Regions from separate parts of the Euzebya rosea genome, predicted to be linked through region 2. Evidence: riboswitches for the same ligand, from Rfam matches in the RefSeq annotation. Region 2 holds a riboswitch; each other region holds the start of a gene.
What was found. Region 2 has a riboswitch for cobalamin ahead of CUC05_RS06415 (ABC transporter substrate-binding protein). Riboswitches for the same ligand answer to the same signal wherever they lie in the genome.
Positions count from the first base shown of each region.

Region 1: another riboswitch for cobalamin. It lies ahead of CUC05_RS09250 ((2Fe-2S)-binding protein); the one in region 2 lies ahead of CUC05_RS06415 (ABC transporter substrate-binding protein).
Region 3: another riboswitch for cobalamin. It lies ahead of CUC05_RS02065 (cell wall-binding repeat-containing protein); the one in region 2 lies ahead of CUC05_RS06415 (ABC transporter substrate-binding protein).

Region 1 covers NZ_PGDQ01000006.1:35,457-40,592, reverse strand. The annotation lists gene CUC05_RS09255 (cobyrinic acid a,c-diamide synthase CobB) at 1-765, opposite strand, end outside; gene CUC05_RS09250 ((2Fe-2S)-binding protein) at 762-1,538, opposite strand; cobalamin riboswitch at 1,592-1,785, opposite strand; gene CUC05_RS09245 (hypothetical protein) at 1,868-2,128, shown strand; gene CUC05_RS24630 (glycosyltransferase 87 family protein) at 2,156-3,613, opposite strand; gene CUC05_RS24625 (glycosyltransferase family 87 protein) at 3,610-5,049, opposite strand; gene CUC05_RS09235 (exodeoxyribonuclease III) at 5,082-5,136, shown strand, end outside.
Region 2 covers NZ_PGDQ01000004.1:278,773-283,908, reverse strand. The annotation lists gene CUC05_RS06420 (iron ABC transporter permease) at 1-695, opposite strand, end outside; gene CUC05_RS06415 (ABC transporter substrate-binding protein) at 692-2,086, opposite strand; cobalamin riboswitch at 2,161-2,376, opposite strand; gene CUC05_RS06410 (copper resistance CopC family protein) at 2,423-3,088, shown strand; gene bfr (bacterioferritin) at 3,090-3,566, opposite strand; gene CUC05_RS06400 ((2Fe-2S)-binding protein) at 3,607-3,882, opposite strand; gene CUC05_RS06395 (ABC transporter ATP-binding protein) at 3,975-4,808, opposite strand; gene CUC05_RS06390 (ABC transporter ATP-binding protein) at 4,805-5,136, opposite strand, start outside.
Region 3 covers NZ_PGDQ01000002.1:83,460-88,595, reverse strand. The annotation lists gene CUC05_RS02070 (hypothetical protein) at 1-195, opposite strand, end outside; gene CUC05_RS02065 (cell wall-binding repeat-containing protein) at 213-2,477, opposite strand; cobalamin riboswitch at 2,595-2,724, opposite strand; gene CUC05_RS02060 (acyl-CoA dehydrogenase family protein) at 2,793-4,001, opposite strand; gene CUC05_RS02055 (acyl-CoA dehydrogenase family protein) at 4,062-5,136, opposite strand, start outside.

The DNA.
Region 1 (5,136 bases), on a different contig from region 2:
GACCCCGACCGGGGGGCCGTGGACGCGGTCGGTCGGGGCGGGGGACCATGCCGGCACGTCGGGAACGTCGGCTGTCCGGGCCAGCCGCATCACCGCGTCGAGGTCGAGGTGGGCTCCGACCCACTCCCCCAGCGCAGCGACGGTCCGGTGGGCGTCCGCGCGGCGTTCGTCCGCGGGGACGAGCCCGAGGTGGCGGGAGGGTGTCGCCAGGTCGTCCATGCGCGGCAGGACCCCGACGACCTCGACACCGGTCGGCTCGATCGCCTGCCGCAGCAGGTCGGCGTGCCCGGGCGAGCCGACACGGTTGAGGACCACACCAGCGAGGCGGGTGCCCGGGTCGAAGGTGGCGAAACCATGCACGATCGCCGCGGCGGAGCGGGCCATGGCACCGGCGTCGACCACCAGCAGGACCGGCGCACCGAGGAGGCGTGCAACATGGGCGGTGGACGCCGTCAGCTCGGTCGGGGACTTGCCGTCGAACAGGCCCATGACCCCTTCGACGACGGTGATGTCGGCGCCGGTCGCGCCGTGTCGCGCGAGCGGGGCGATCAGGTCAGCCCCGCTGAGCCACACGTCGAGGTTGCGGGCCGGCCGGCCGGTGGCGATCGAGTGGTAGCTCGGGTCGATGTAGTCGGGACCGACCTTGCTGCCCTGCACGACGTGACCGGCGGCTCGGAGCGCCGCCATCAGGCCGGTGGCGACGGAGGTCTTGCCGACCCCGGAGGCGGTGCCGGCGACGACGACGGTCGGCACGGGGGCGTTCATGCGTGGGACCCGGCACGCTGCATGACCGAGGCGATGGACTTGGCGCGCCACTCCTCCGTCGGGGTCAGCGGGCAACCGGTGCACAGCTCGTAGCGTTCGCAGCGGTAGGCCAGGCAGCACGAGCTCCGGCGCCACGCCAGGCCAACCGCACCCCCGGCCTCGATGCGCTCGAAGGTCGGTGTGCCCCACAGCGGCGGGTCGGCTGCCTCGAGCAGGAGCGCGCTGCCGTGTGCGGCGGCCTCGGCGTCACCGGCGGCGTCGTGGGCGTGACCGGCGGTGGTGGCCAGGGCGTCGGCCAGCTGTCCCCACATCGCCCGCTTCCCGAGCTTGCCGACCCGGCGGAGGCGCTCGACGACGGGCCGGTAGTGCTCGACGGCGCGCGGGGCGGCCGTGTCCGGCGTGTCGAGGGTCGCGTCGGTGACGGCGATGCCGTTGAACCAGCCGCGGGCGCTTCGGCGCAGCCACAGGTCCTCGACGGCGTAGGCAACCGCGACGCCGTGCTGGTGCACGGGGGCGCCGGCCAGCAACGCCAGCGGCGAGGCGAAGCGGCTGGCGAGGAACGCCGTGGCGACGTCGGCCAGCCCCTCGTAGTCGGGGGCCATCTCGCGGACCCTCCGGGCCAGCCGGGTCTCCTCGACGAGGGTGGTGAAGGGGAACCAGGTGCCGTGGTGGTCGACCTCGGTCGGTGGACGGCCGAGCATGACGGGCATCCACGACGTGGCGCAGTCGGACAGCACGGTGGCCACGGCAGGGTGGTCGGTGGTGTGGGTCATCGGGCGGTCGAGCGGCGGCGCCGCACGGCCCTCCTCTCCGTCGGTCGCGGATGGTCGGGCTCTGCGCTGCAGCCGGTCTCCTGGCTGCCAGATCGACGCGTCGTCGCCGGCCTTCCCGGACACGAGGTCCAGTGGTCAGTTGGCGGGACGCTCCCTGGTCACAGTTGCGACGACAGCGCCGGATTCTCACCGGCTTCCCGTGCACTGCAGCATTCGAGCGACGCGCACCGTAGCACGGCCGTCGTCGACGCCACGACCGCGGCCCGGGCGCGCCGACGGGTCGAGGAGGCGTAGCGTCCGGCACAGCCGATCAACCGACGGAGGCCCCGATGACTGTTTCCCGCCACGCGACGAGGCTGCTGCTCGTCGTTGCCGTACCGCTGCTCCTGGCCGCCTCGTGCGAGGCCACCCGGGACCTCGAGGGGGTCCGCGCGGTCGATCCGGACAGCGCCGTGATCATCCGCAACGCCGACGCCTACCCCAACATCTCCATCCTGTGCGTGGAGGGCACCGGCATCTTCACCACGACCCGCGAGGCCGCCCCCGTCGTGATCCCCGATTCCGACGTGTGCGTCTCCGACCCCGAGTGAGGTGGCGGTGGACGGTCGACCGTTCGCTCACCGACCGGATCCGGGCAGCTGGGGAGATTCCGGCTGTGACCACCGCACTGCCGCCACGGTCAGCGCGATCATGACGGTGAACAACGCCCAGGACAGGGGCAGCCAGTAGTCAACGAAGTTGGGCCAGATGCCCCATCCGATCGTGGCGGCTGCGCCAGTTCCGCCGACCACGGCCAGACGCTGCCAGGCGGGGGTTCGGTCGCGGCTGCCGATGCCGAGTGCCCACAGTGCAGCGAAGGTCAGGACGAACTGCGGGGAGTAGATCCGGTTGCCGAGCATGAAGGCCAGCGGTGCCAGCAGCGCCCATCCGAGGACGCGGTCCGGGCGTCGCCACGCAGCCACCGCGGGGCCGATGACCACGACGAGCAGCACCGCTGTCGGGACCCAGGCGACGGACGGGTCGAGGCCGTCGACGCCGACCCACGGGCGGTCCGGCCGAGGCGCGAACCCCAGCAGGTGCAAGGGCAGGAACGGGAGGGACTCCGCGGTCAGCTCCCGTATCGCATGGAACCGGTAGGCGTCCACTACTGCACCGCGCTGTTCCGCGGTCAGCAGGAACGGGACGTGGGGCAGGAGGAATCCGGCAGCGGTCGCTGCCGCGAACCACGTGGCCAGCCGTCGTCGCCCCGCCCGCCACCACCCGATTGCCAGGACCACAGCCGCCAGCCCCGGCGTCCATTTGGCGGCCGCGCCGAGACCGAGCAGCAGTCCCGATGCACTCCCAGCCCGACGCGCGTCGGCCTCCTCCTCCCGTCGCTCGTCGAGGCCTGCGGCAACCGCGAGTCCGGCGACGAGGAACGCGGTGGGGAGGGCGTCGTAGCGGATCAGCACGAACAGGGTGATGGTCGGCCAGAGCGTCATCGTGGCGACCGCCCACGGCTGCACCCGTCGAGCCAGCACGACGACCGTGCCTGTCCACAGCGCCGCCAGCAGCACCCCGACCGCCACCCCGAACCCGATCGGCAGCGCCCGGTCGAGCAGCGTCGCCAAGCCGAAGACGATGACACCGAGCGGCGGGTACTCCGCGGGTTGGTCCACGGGTAGACCGCCCGTGTCGATCAGCGCCACACCCTGCCGTTGGTAGACCTGCAGGTCGGAGTCGTCGGGGCCACCGACAAGGACCTGCACGATGAGGAGGCCGAGCAGCAGCGCCGCGGACGCCATGACCACCGTGGCAGGGCGAAGGCCGACCCTGCCTGATCGGCGGACCCGGTGGTCGGCGACGACCACGGCCGCCAACGGGAGGGCGACGGCCAGACCGGCGGTGACCACCGACCAGTACGGTCCGGCGCTCTGCCCCTCCCGGAATGGTCCGTCCCACAGCACGGCATGACCCGCGACGGCGATCACGACCGTCGCCCACAGCAGGACCGCAGGACGAGCGGCCCACGGAACGGTCCGGCCCTGCGCTGGTGGCGCCGGTACCTGGGGAACACGGTCGACAGCGGCGCTCATCGAGCCTCCTTTGCCACATGGACCTGCCGCTCGACGCCGGGGGTGCAGGGCGGGGGCGGCGGGACCTGCCACGTACGCCGTTCGTCGTCGCTGGTCCAGACCTGTCGCGACGTCCCGACCGCACCGAGCGAGCCAACCGCGGCGACGACGGTTGCAGGCACGTGCCAGCTCTGGAAGTTCACGCGCCACTGGGGGGCGAGCAGGAACATGACGACGACCGCCAACGCCGATACGGCGAGGAGTCGCTCCCTGGCATCGGGGCCGGAGGCCATCCGCCGGGCCGACCACACCCCCCACGTGCTCGTCGCCAGGCCGAGCAGCACCACCCCGCTGCTGATGGCGTCGACGACCGACGGCTCGACCCCTCGCGCGGCATACAGCGGCCACCAGATGCTGTTCACCATGACGGTGTAGGGATCTGGACGCGCAGCCGGTTCGGCCATGGCCTCGAGGCCGTGCAGGCCGATATCGGGGAACGCGAAGAACGGGACCTGCAGGACGAGTGCGACGACGCCGGCAAGCATCACGCGCCCCCAACCCGCCCGTACGAGGAACAGCGGGGCCACCGCCAGCGCTGGCAGCTTCACCGCAACCGCCAGCCCCCACAGCACCGCTGAGCGGGTCGGGCGGTGCCCCTCTGCCAGCAGCCAGACGGAGGCGGCCAGCAGGACGCCCATCAACACGTCGTTCGCACCCGTCAGCCCGACCTCCCGCACCAGGGTGGCGTTCAGCCCGTACAGCGCGGCGGGCAGCAGCGCGAGGATCGGCAGGGTTCGCCCACGCCCGGAGGCCACCCATCCCCCGACGCACAGCAGGCCAGCCCCCAGCGCGTCCATCGCCCACGCCGCCATCCGGGCAGCCACGAACGTCTCCCCCAGCACCAGGCCGTCGGGCACCAGGGCGACGAACGGGAGGTGCCACAGGATCGTCCCGGCCGGGTACTGGTAGACCGGGGCGTAGGTGTAGGGGTTGGCCTCGACGTAGGGGTTCAGGCCGGCGAGGACCTGCCGGGCGGCGTACTCGCTGGCCTGCGGGATGTCCGCGATCCCGGGATCGACCCAGGCCCACACGGCCCTGATCGCCACGGCGCCCATGACGATGACGAACATGGCGGGGATCGCAGGGACGTGACGGCGCGCCCACCCCCGTGGTGGGGCAGTCGGCGGCAGGCCGTTGCGGACGACGTCGACCAGCAGCACGATCATGCCGGACAGCGAGGCCACGGTGATCGCCCATCGCACGGGGAACGACGTCAGGCCGGGCACGGCAGCGAAGTGCAGCCCGAAGGTCGGCAGCGTCGTGGCCAGCAGCAGCGCCAGCCGTCGGCCACGCAGTCCGGCGGCGTGGGCCAGGGCGGTCATCACCGGGGTGACGAGCAGCCAGAGCAAGCCGTAGCGCGGGACCCCGGCCCCGTAGAAGAAGAGGTCGTGGATCATGGCCGGTTCGCCTGCCGATAGCCTGAGGCGCGATGCGCCTGGTCACCTACAACGTCAACTCGCTCGGCGCCCGGCTGCCCCGGGTCC
Region 2 (5,136 bases):
GCCATGAGCCCGATGATGAGGACGCTCGTGATGGAGCGGATGCGCCGAGCGAAGGTCAGGACGGCGCCCAGCACCAGCCCAGCCCCGACGGCGGCGGCGACGGCGGTGGACACGCTGCCACCCAGCGCGAGGGTGCCGAGGAACATCGATCCGCTGCCGGCGAGGCTGACCAGGGCGACGCCGAGGCTTGCGCCCGACGCGATGCCGAGCACGAACGGGTCGGCCAGCGGGTTGCGGAACAGGGTCTGCAGCTGCAGGCCGGCGACGGACAGCCCGGCGCCGGCGACCAGCGCGGTCACGGCGCGGGGCAGGCGGATGTCGGTGATGATGACCGACCACGACGACGTTGACGGGTCGCCGCCGGTCAGGACGGTCCAGACCTCGGTGACGGGAATGGAGACCGACCCGAGCGCCAGCGCACCGGCGAACAGGGCGGCGGTCAGGACGACCAAGCCGATGAGGATCGGGACGACGGGGCGACGGCTCGTGCCCCCGTCCTCCCCCCGGTGGGGGGTGTGGGCCGCGCCGGCGCCGGCGGCCGGCGACCGTTCGGCACGATCGGGGGCTGCGTCGTGCATGGACGACGCAGGCCCCGATCGCGTCACCAGGGTCCCGTCGGGCTCGACCCGGCGTGTGGCCGGGTCGAGCGCGGGGGCGGTCGCCGAGATGGCATCGGTGACGGGGTCGGGGGTCATCCCGCTGCGCCGGCCTCGGCGCCGTCACCTGCCTGGGACCCGAGCAGCCCGTAGAACCGGGGCTCGTGGTCGGGCAGCAGGTCGGGGTGCAGGATCGCGACCACGTCGGCCAGGACCAGGTCGGGGCGGACGGCACCCTCCTCGTAGAACCGGTTGCCGCCGGTCGGACCGAGGTCGGCGTCGTTGGCCCACACGTTGTCGGGGAACGCCGCGAACAGGCCGAGCCGCTCGTCGTCGGCGACGAACTGCTCGGGGGTGACCGCGACCGAGCCGGCGGACAACCACACGTCGGCATCCTGGCCACGTTCGAGCACGGTCTCGAGGTCCAGCGGGAGGGTCGAGCCGGGCTCGTCGGCGAACACGTAGGCCCCACCGGCGGCGGCGATCAGCGACGCGGTGTAGGACTCGCCGCCGGAGGCGAACCACGTGCCCGCGAACGGGTCGTTGGTCAGCACCGTGGGACGGTCGTCCTCGGCGACGTCGGCGGCAAGCGCGACGAGCTCGTCCCAGTCAGCGGCGACACCGTCGAAGACGTCCACGACGGCCGCCTCCTCGTTGAGGAGCATCGCCTCGAGCTTCATCCACTCGGCGCGACCGAGGGGGTCGACCTCCAGGTAGGAGGCGTTGGGGACGACCGGCACGTCGAGCGCGGCGAACGGCTCGGTCGGGTCGGCCCCGGAGAAGCCGGCGCTGACCATGATCACGTCGGGTTCGGCGGCGGCAAGGGTCTCGAGGTCAGGGGAGGTCTGATTGCCGACCTCGACGATGTCGCCGGCCTCGGCGGCCTCGACGACGGACTGGGTGGAGGCGTACTGCAGGCCGCCGTGGCCGACCAGGACGTCGGTGCGTCCGATGAGGTCGAAGCCCTGGAGGAAGGTGGTGGAGTACGTCACGGCGCGTTGCACGGGGACGTCGACGACGATGTCGGCCCGGACGTCCTCGGGGAGGGTCGTGCCGCACTGCACGAGCGCGACGGTCAGCGGCACGGCGTCGGCGCTGTCGTTGGGGCGGTCGATCGTGACCAGCTTGACGTTGCCGTCGTAGGTGGCGCGGATGCCCTTGGCGACGTCGAAGGCGACCTTGTCGGGGAACCAGTCGAGGTCCTGCAGGTCCTCGGTGGCGCAGCCGTCGGTGAGGTTGGCCTCCGGCGGTGTGATGTCACCGTCGGCCCCGTCCTCGGTGGCGCCGTCGTCGCTGGCCCCGTCGTCGGTGGCCCCGTCGTCGGCAGCCTCGCCATCGGTCATGGCCGCCTCCTCGGCGTCATCGCCGTCGGTTGCGCCGTCGGTGGCTTCGGTGTCCTCGCCCTCGCTGGAGGGCGGCTCGTTGCTGGTGTCGCGACCCGACGGGTCGGCGGCGCACGCAGCCAGGACAACAACGAGCAGAACGAACATGGCTGCGCCTCGCAGCCTGACAGTGAACGGGGAGACCAACGTCGTCCCCTCCTTTCCGTACCTCGCGGAATCGTGGGTGCTCGGTGCGGGTGGCCGGTCTCCTGGCTTCCGGGTCGTCGGCCGCATGGGCCGTGCGCGAACACCTCGCCCTTCCCAGCACGCGGCCAGTGGGACTGCCAAATGAGGCGTTCGCTCCCCCGGTCACAGTGGCGAGGACCGCGCCGGTATCACACCGGACTTCCCGAGCACCACCGCAGGTGAGCGGCGTCACCGTACCCGTCGGTCATCGGAGGGACAAACGGCGACCACCACCCCCGCCGACCTACGCTGCGTCCCATGCGTTCGACGTTCCTCCTCGCCGCCCTGCTCGTGGTCCTCCAGGCGCTCCCCGCCAGCGCCCACACCGAGCTGGACACGACCGTGCCCGCCGCCGACAGCGAGGTCCTCGACCCGCCGTCGGAGGTCGTGCTGGACTTCACCGCAGCGCTGCTGCCCGACAGCGAGCCGGCCGTCCGGGTGATCGATCCCAACGGCGACGACCTCGTCGCCGCACCGCCCACCCTCGAGGGCGCCACCGTCACCGTGCCCCTCAACCTGGCGGTGACCCCGGGCCCGCATCGCGTCGACTGGGCGATCACCGCCGCCGACGGGGACGATCAGACGGGCAGCTTCACCTTCGTCTTCGCCCCACCTGCCGACGTCGCCACACCGCCGGGTGCGGTGGTCCCCACCGAGTCAGCCCCGACCGAGGCAGTCCCGACCGAGTCGGCGGACTCCGCGACGGGACCGGCAGACCCCACCCCCTCGCCCGCCGAGGCCACTGACCCAGGGCCCGCACCCGAGGCGAGCGAGCCCACGGCGACGCCGTCAGCGGTTCCAGGGGATCCCGAGGCCGCGTCGACGACGACCCGTGCACTCGTCGTCGTGGCGGCTTTCTTCGCCGTCCTCGGCGTGGGCGCGGTGATGCTCGCCCGCGCCCGCCGGGACGGCAGCGAGGAGTGACCTACTCGCCGTGGAGCTGTCCGGCCAGGTAGTTCTCGATGCCGATCCGCTCGATCGCGTCGAGCTGCGACTCGAACCAGTCGGCGTGGGTCTCCTCGTCGCGGACCATCTCCTCGAACACCGCGGCGGAGCCGTGGTCACCGAGGTCGTGGCACTCCTTGGCGGCGGCGTTGAACGTCGCGACGGCCAGCTTCTCGCTCTCCAGCGCCAGCGACAGCATCTCCTGGGCGTTCTCGCCGACGGTGATGGCGTTGAGGCGCTGCACGTTGGGGTGCCCGTCGAACATCAGGATCCGCTCGATCAGCTCGTCGGCGTCCTTCATCTCGTCGATGGAGTAGTCGTAGAACCGCTTGCCGAGCTTCGGGAAGCCCCAGCTCTCCAGCATCTTGGCGTGCAGGAAGTAGGTGTTCGTGACGGTGAGCTCGAAGGTGAGCGCGTCGTTGAAGAGCTCGACGATGCGAGGGCTGACCGGTTGCATTGGTGAGGTCCTTCTGGAGGCGGGTGGCGGCCGGAGTATGTCAGACGCGGACGGCGTCGACAGCCCTCGCCCCGACGGTGTCACGGGACAGCAGCTGGGCGTGCACCGGCTCGCCCGCGGGGGCGTCGTCGCAGGCCAGCTCGGTCACCAGCGACGGGCAGCTGCCGCACACCATGTTCCGCAGCGTGGGGACGCAGCCGCCGCACGCGGTACCGGCCCCGGTCAGGGCGGCGACCTGCCGGACGGAGGTGCATCCCTCCGCGACGGCGGCCTCGATCTGGCGGTCGGTGACGACCTTGCACTGGCAGACGTACATGGAGGTTAGGTTAGCCTAACTATCCGTCGTACGACAAAACGGATGAGGGCCCGTCGCACGGCCGACGGGCCCTCCTCCAGCAAGTCGGAGCCTCAGTCGGTCTTGACCAGGGTGCCGAGGTACAGCTCGATGACCTTGGGGTCCTTCAGCAGCTCCAGGCCGGTGCCGGTGTAGGCGTCACGCCCCTGGTCCAGCACGTACCCGCGGTCGCAGATCTTCAGGCACTGCTGGGCGTTCTGCTCGACCATGACGATCGTCACGCCCGCGTCGTTGATCTGCTTGACGCGGTGGAAGACTACGCCCTGGTTCGCCGGGGACAGGCCGGCCGACGGCTCGTCCAGGAACAGGACGCTGGGGTCCATCATCAGGGCACGGCCCATGGCGACCATCTGTCGCTCGCCGCCCGACAGCGAGCCCGCCCGCTGCTTGCGACGGTCCGCCAGCTTGGGGAACAGGCCGGCCACGAAGTCGAACCGCTCGTTGAACATCGACGGGCGCAGGTAGACGCCCATCTCGAGGTTCTCCTCGATGGTCAACGACGGGAAGACGTTGTTGGTCTGCGGGACGTACCCGACACCCTTGTCGACCAGCTCGTGGGCGGTCATGCCGGTGATGTCGTTCTCCCGGAGGATGACGTGGCCGTCACGCACCTCCACCAGGCCGAACATGGCCTTGATGAGGGTCGACTTGCCGGCGCCGTTGGGGCCGATGATGCCGACCAGCTCGCCCTCGCGGACGTGGATGTTGGCGCCGTTGAGGATGTTGACACCGGGCAGGTAGCCGGCGATCAGGTTCTCGGCGTACAGGACCGACTCGGCGGCCGATGGCGGCCGGCCGGCCTCGCTGAGGGCCTCGGCGCCGTGATGCGATGCGGCCTCGTCGACGACCTTCTGCCGCGCCGCGGCGATCTCTTCGTCGTGGCTCATCGCTGCTCCTCCTGCTCCGCCTCGATGTCGGACAGGGCGACCTCGCCCTCTCCTTCGGAGCCACCCAGGTAGGCCCGGATGACCGTTTCGTTGGTGCCGATGGACGACGGGGGCCCTTCGGCGATGACACGTCCCTCGGCCATGACCACGACCCAGTCGGAGATGTCCATGACGACGTCCATGTCGTGCTCGACGAAGACCACCGTCATGCCGAGCTCGTCGCGCAGGCTCTTGACGTGGCCGAGCAGGGACTGCACCAGGGCCGGGTTCACACCGGCCATGGGCTCGTCGAGGCAGACCAGCTCGGGCTCGACCATGAGCGCACGGG
Region 3 (5,136 bases), on a different contig from region 2:
GCCGATGACCGTGCCACCACCCAGCGACTGGAAGTCCACGACGACCGTGACCCCCGTCTGGTCGGGACACGCGCCGCCCTGCGACCGCGCGGGCCCGGCCATGGGCCCGCCCAGCAGGGCGAGCAGGCCGACGAGCAGGGCGAGCGACAGGCCGGCCACGACCGACGCCGACGTGTGCAGCGACGTCACGGTCATCGGCCGGCCCCGTGACATCAGGCGCAGCCCTCCCCGGTGATGGCGTCGGCGACCGCGTTGGCCACACCAGCCGACACGGCGGCCTCGCCGCCGTAGACGAAGGCCTGCTCGACGCTGTCGGTTCCGCACAGGTAGGCGGCCACGTCGGCGGACAATCCGTCTGTCGGGGTGATGAGCAAGGGGGCGCCCAGGCCAGCCGCGTGCCGGCCACCGGCCAGCGCGTCGGCGAAGTCGTCGCGACGGGCGATACCGACGCTGGTCGGGCCGTCGAAGAACGCTTCGGCCACCGCGACGGCGGTGCCCTCTCGGGTGGCACCCACGATGGGGTTGGCGTCGGGGTAGGCCGTGGCCGCCGGGCCGCCGACGGCATGCACGGTGGCGTCGGCGTGGGCCTCGATCCAAGCGTCGACCGCATCGTGCGGCGCGCCGGACGGGGTCAGGAGGACCACACCCTCGCCGGTGGCCGCTGCGGCCGTGCCAGCGGCCAGCGCGTCGGCGAAGTCGAAGGCAGTGGTCAGCAGGATGTCGGTGGGTTCGGTCCCACGGACGGCGACGACGGCGTCGGCAACGGCCGTGGCGGTGGTGATGCGGTCGGCACCGCTGACGCGCTCGACGGTGTAGCCGAGCGCCTCGATTCCGGCGACCACGTCGTCCCCGAGCGCGGCGGTGCCGCCCAGGACGTGCACGGTCGACTCCGCGGGAAGGACCCGCTGGATCTCCTCGGCCACGGCGTCGGCCAGCGCGTCCGCGCCGCTGATGAGCAACGGCCCACCGACGGCAACCGCCAGCGGGGTCCCGGCAAGCGCGTCGGCGAAGGAGTCGGCGCGGGCCACGACCAGCCCGGTCGCCGCACCATCGGCCACGGTGGCCCGGCTGACCGCGATGGCGGTCTCGATGCGGCCGGCCTCGGCGACGCGCGTCAGCGTGCCGTCGGTGGCGGCGGCAACCGACGGGGCGGACCCGTCGGAGTAGACCCAGCCCTCGACGTCGCCGGGAGCGGGGTCAGAGGTGTCGGCACCGACCTGGTAGCCGGTCCACGATCCGTCGGCGTTGCCGAAGAAGTACGCCCAGTACTGCCCCTCGAACGGCTGCTCGCAGGCCAGCTCGGGCAGGCCCTCGATGGCGCAGACGAACTCGCCGAAGTCGCTGGAGGACGTGGTGATGTCGAAGGCCGCCTCGCGAAGGGCGTCCAGGCCCGACGCCGGATCCCCCGGCGCACAGCCGGTGAGGACCTCGCCACCGTCGAAGAAGGTCAGGTCGACGGTGACGGTGACGCCCTCGGCGTCGGTGCAGGCACCGCTGACGGGCTCCTCGATCGCAGGGGCGGCGATGGACGGGAACGCGGGGGCCCCGAGGGCAAGGATCCCCTGGGTAGTGGCCAGCAGCAGCGAGCCGTCGTCGTCGACGGTGTAGGCGATGGCGCCGGCCTCGGGGTCCTCGGCGGGCTTCTGCAGGGTGATGACGAACTCGGCCGCCGCGTCGGCGGCGTCGGTCAGGTCGAGGGCCCGGAGTGTCTGGGCGGCAAGGCCGGTGGAGTTGGCGTTGCCACCGAACGAGCCGTCATCGGCCTGCTGGTCGGCGAGCCATGTCGCGGCGGCATCGCGCTCGTCGGCGGTCGGCTCGATGTCGAGGAGGCCCTGCACGGCCATCGCGGTGGTGTCGATGTCGCCGCCCGCGGGGGTCTGACACGGCATGGACACGCCAGCCATCTCCGTCAGCCCGTTCTCCCAGCCGCCGTCGGGGCAGCGGCGGTCCGCCAGCCACGTCGCGGCGGCCTCGGGCACGCCACCAGCGGTGGTGGCCAGCGCCTGCAGCGCCAGGGACTGGGTGAAGACGGTGGCGTCGGCGAACCGGCCGGCGTCTCCGCCGTCGGTGGCCATCAGGGCGCGCAGCTCGGCCTCGAGGTCGGTTCCCCCGACGTCGGTGTAGTCGCCACCGCTGGCCCGGAGGCCCAGCATGGCCTTGGCGGTCTGGCCCTCGTCGGGCGTCTCGACCTCGTCGAGGTAGGCCACGACGGCGGCTTCGAGCTCGGCACGGATGGTGGCGACGGTGTCACCGTGGAGGCCGGCACCGGACAGCGCGAAGATCACGTCGGCCATGCCACCGGGGCTGGTGACCCTGCCCTCGGCGTGCTGGTCGACGAGCCACGCGGCGGCAGCCGATGCGGCGGCCTGCTGATCGCTGGCGTCCTGCGCCTCGGCGGGCGCGGCGGGAAGGGCGAGAAGGGTGGCAACGAGCGCGCACAGCGCGGCCACCACGGTGACCCGGGTACGGATCGACACGACGGACGTCATTCGGGGAGTTGCTTTCTCGGTGGGGGCCCAGCGGGCCCATCACCGGCGGCTCCACCTGTGGCGTCGGGGCCGGCATGGGCTCCGTCCGCAGACCACGACGGTGTGAGGAGCCTGTCACCTGCGCAGGCATTCCGGCTTGCACCACGTTCGATGGTGCCCACGGTTGCGGGTCAGCGCCGGACTCGGACCGGCTTCCCCTTTGCAGGACCGTCCCACCGCAGACGGCGGGACGACCACGAACGGTAGGTCCCCGCCCCCACGCCGGTCAACTCGGCATCGGGACGGGGAGCTCCCGACGAACGGTCAGCGCAGCTCCGCCGACGACAGGCCGAGCAGGCGGCGGGCGATGATCAGCAGCTGGATCTGCTGGGTGCCCTCGAAGATGTCGAGGATCTTGGCGTCACGGGCCCACTTCTCCAGCAGCTCGGTCTCGCCGTAGCCAACGGGACCGCACAGCTGCACGCAGCGCAGGGCGACGTCGACGACCATGCGGCCGGCCTTGGCCTTGGCGTAGCTGGCCTCCAGCGAGTTGGGCTTGGCGTTGTCGGCCATCCAGGCAGCCTTCAGCGTCAGCAGCCGGGCGGCCTCGAAGTCGGCTTCCATGTCCAGCAGCGCCTGGGCGGCCGCGGACTGGCTGTGCGCGGGCTTGTCCCAGTCGACCTCGACGCCGGCCTCGGCCAGCAGCTCACGGGTGCGCTCCAGGCAGGCCTCGGCGACACCGATGCCCATGCTGGCGACCAGCGGACGGGTGTTGTCGAAGGTCTGCATCGCCCCGGCGAAGCCCGACTCGACGCTGACCTCGGGGTCACCCAGCAGGTTCTCCGCAGGCACCCGACAGTCCTCCAGGACGAACTGGGCGGTGTCGGAGGCACGGATGCCGAGCTTGTCCTCGCTCCGCACGAAGTTGAGGCCGGGGGTGCCCTTCTCGACGACGAAGCTCTTGATCGCCGCCTTGCCCAGGTCCTTGTCCAGCGTGGCCCAGACGACGAGCAGGTCGGCCCGCTCGCCGGCGGTGATGAAGATCTTGGTGCCGTTGAGGATGTAGTGGTCGCCGTCGCGGACCGCCGTGGTGTTGATGGCGGAGGAGTCCGACCCGGCGTCGGGCTCGGTGATGGCCATGGCGGCCCACTTGCCCTTGAACCGCTCCATCTGCTCCTCCGAGGCCACCGAGGCGATCGCGGAGTTGCCCAGCCCCTGGCCGGGGATGGTCAGCATCAGGCCGAGGTCGCCCTTGGCGGCCTCCTTGATGGACAGCACCGTCGACATGTTCGAGGCGTTGCGGTTCTCGCCGTTGGTCGGCTTCTCGCGCTTCACACCGGTGGCGCCGGTGCCCTTCATGGACCCGGACTCCTCCATGCCGGCCATGGCGGCGGCCAGCATGTCGAGCTCCTTGGCGTAGGTGTGCTCGTCACGGTCGTACTGGCGGCTGATCGGCCGCAGGACGTGCTCGGCGACGGCCTTGGCCTGGTCGATGGCCGGGGTGAACTTCTTGGGGACTTCGAGGTTGATCACGGTGTGCTCCCTTGGATCCTGGTGTCGTGGTCGCGGTCGGGGTGTGGTCGTGGTCCGGTGCTAGACCAGGACCATCCCGTCGACGACGGCGGCGGCGCGCAGGTCGCGGTACCACCGCTCCACCGGGTGCTCCTTGACGTAGCCGTGGCCACCGAGCAGCTGCACGCCGTCGGAGCCGATCTGCATGCCCTTCTCCTCGGCCAGGCGAGCCGCGACGGCGGCTTCACGGGCGAACGGCTTGCCCTGGTCGGCCAGCGACGCGGCGCGGTAGGTGGCAAGGCGCATGCCCTCCAGCTCCACGCCGATGTTGGCGACGGTGAAGGCAACGGCCTGCCGGTTGGCGATGGGCTCGCCGAAGGCGTGGCGTTCCTTCACGTAGGGGATGACGTAGTCGAGGACCGCCTGCGCGGTACCGACGGCAAGGGCGGCCCAGGCGATGCGCGTCCGGGCGATCATCTCGCTGTGGACCTCGGGGGCACCGTCGCCGAGCAGGTTGGCGGCGGGCACGCGCACGCCCTCCAGCAGCAGCTCGCCGGACGCCGTCGCGCGCACGCCCATGGTCGGTTCGGCCTTGACGGCCAGCCCGGCGGTGCCGGCCTCGACCAGGACCAGCGCGGGGCCGGATCCCTCGAGGTCGGCCGACACCAGGTACAGGTCGCAGCGGTCGACGTGGGCGACCAACGCCTTGACGCCGTCGAGGACCAGCTCGTCACCCTCCCGGCGAGCGGTGGTGCGCAGCACCGTGGGGTCGAACAGCGGGTGCGGCTCGCTGATCGCCAGCGCCGCGGTCGGCGGGTTGTCCTCGGTGAACGCCGGCAGGAAGCGGGCCTGCTGGTCGGCATCCCCCCAGAGCGACAGGGCCGAGGCGACGGCCGCGGGGGCCATGATGCCGGCGGTCAGGCCCATGTCGCCGGCGGCCATGGCCTCCAGCGCCAGGACGCTCGTGACGGCGGACCGCTCGTCGACGACGCCGCCGAGGTCGCTGGGGATGCCCAGGACCATGGCGCCCATCTCGTTGGCCATCGCCCGCAGCTTGTCCGGGGTGGTGCACGTGTCGTCGGCCTCCCGCGCCGCGGGACGCAGGTGGGTCTCGGCGAAGTCGCCGAACCCCTCCACGAGCATCTGCTGCTCCTCG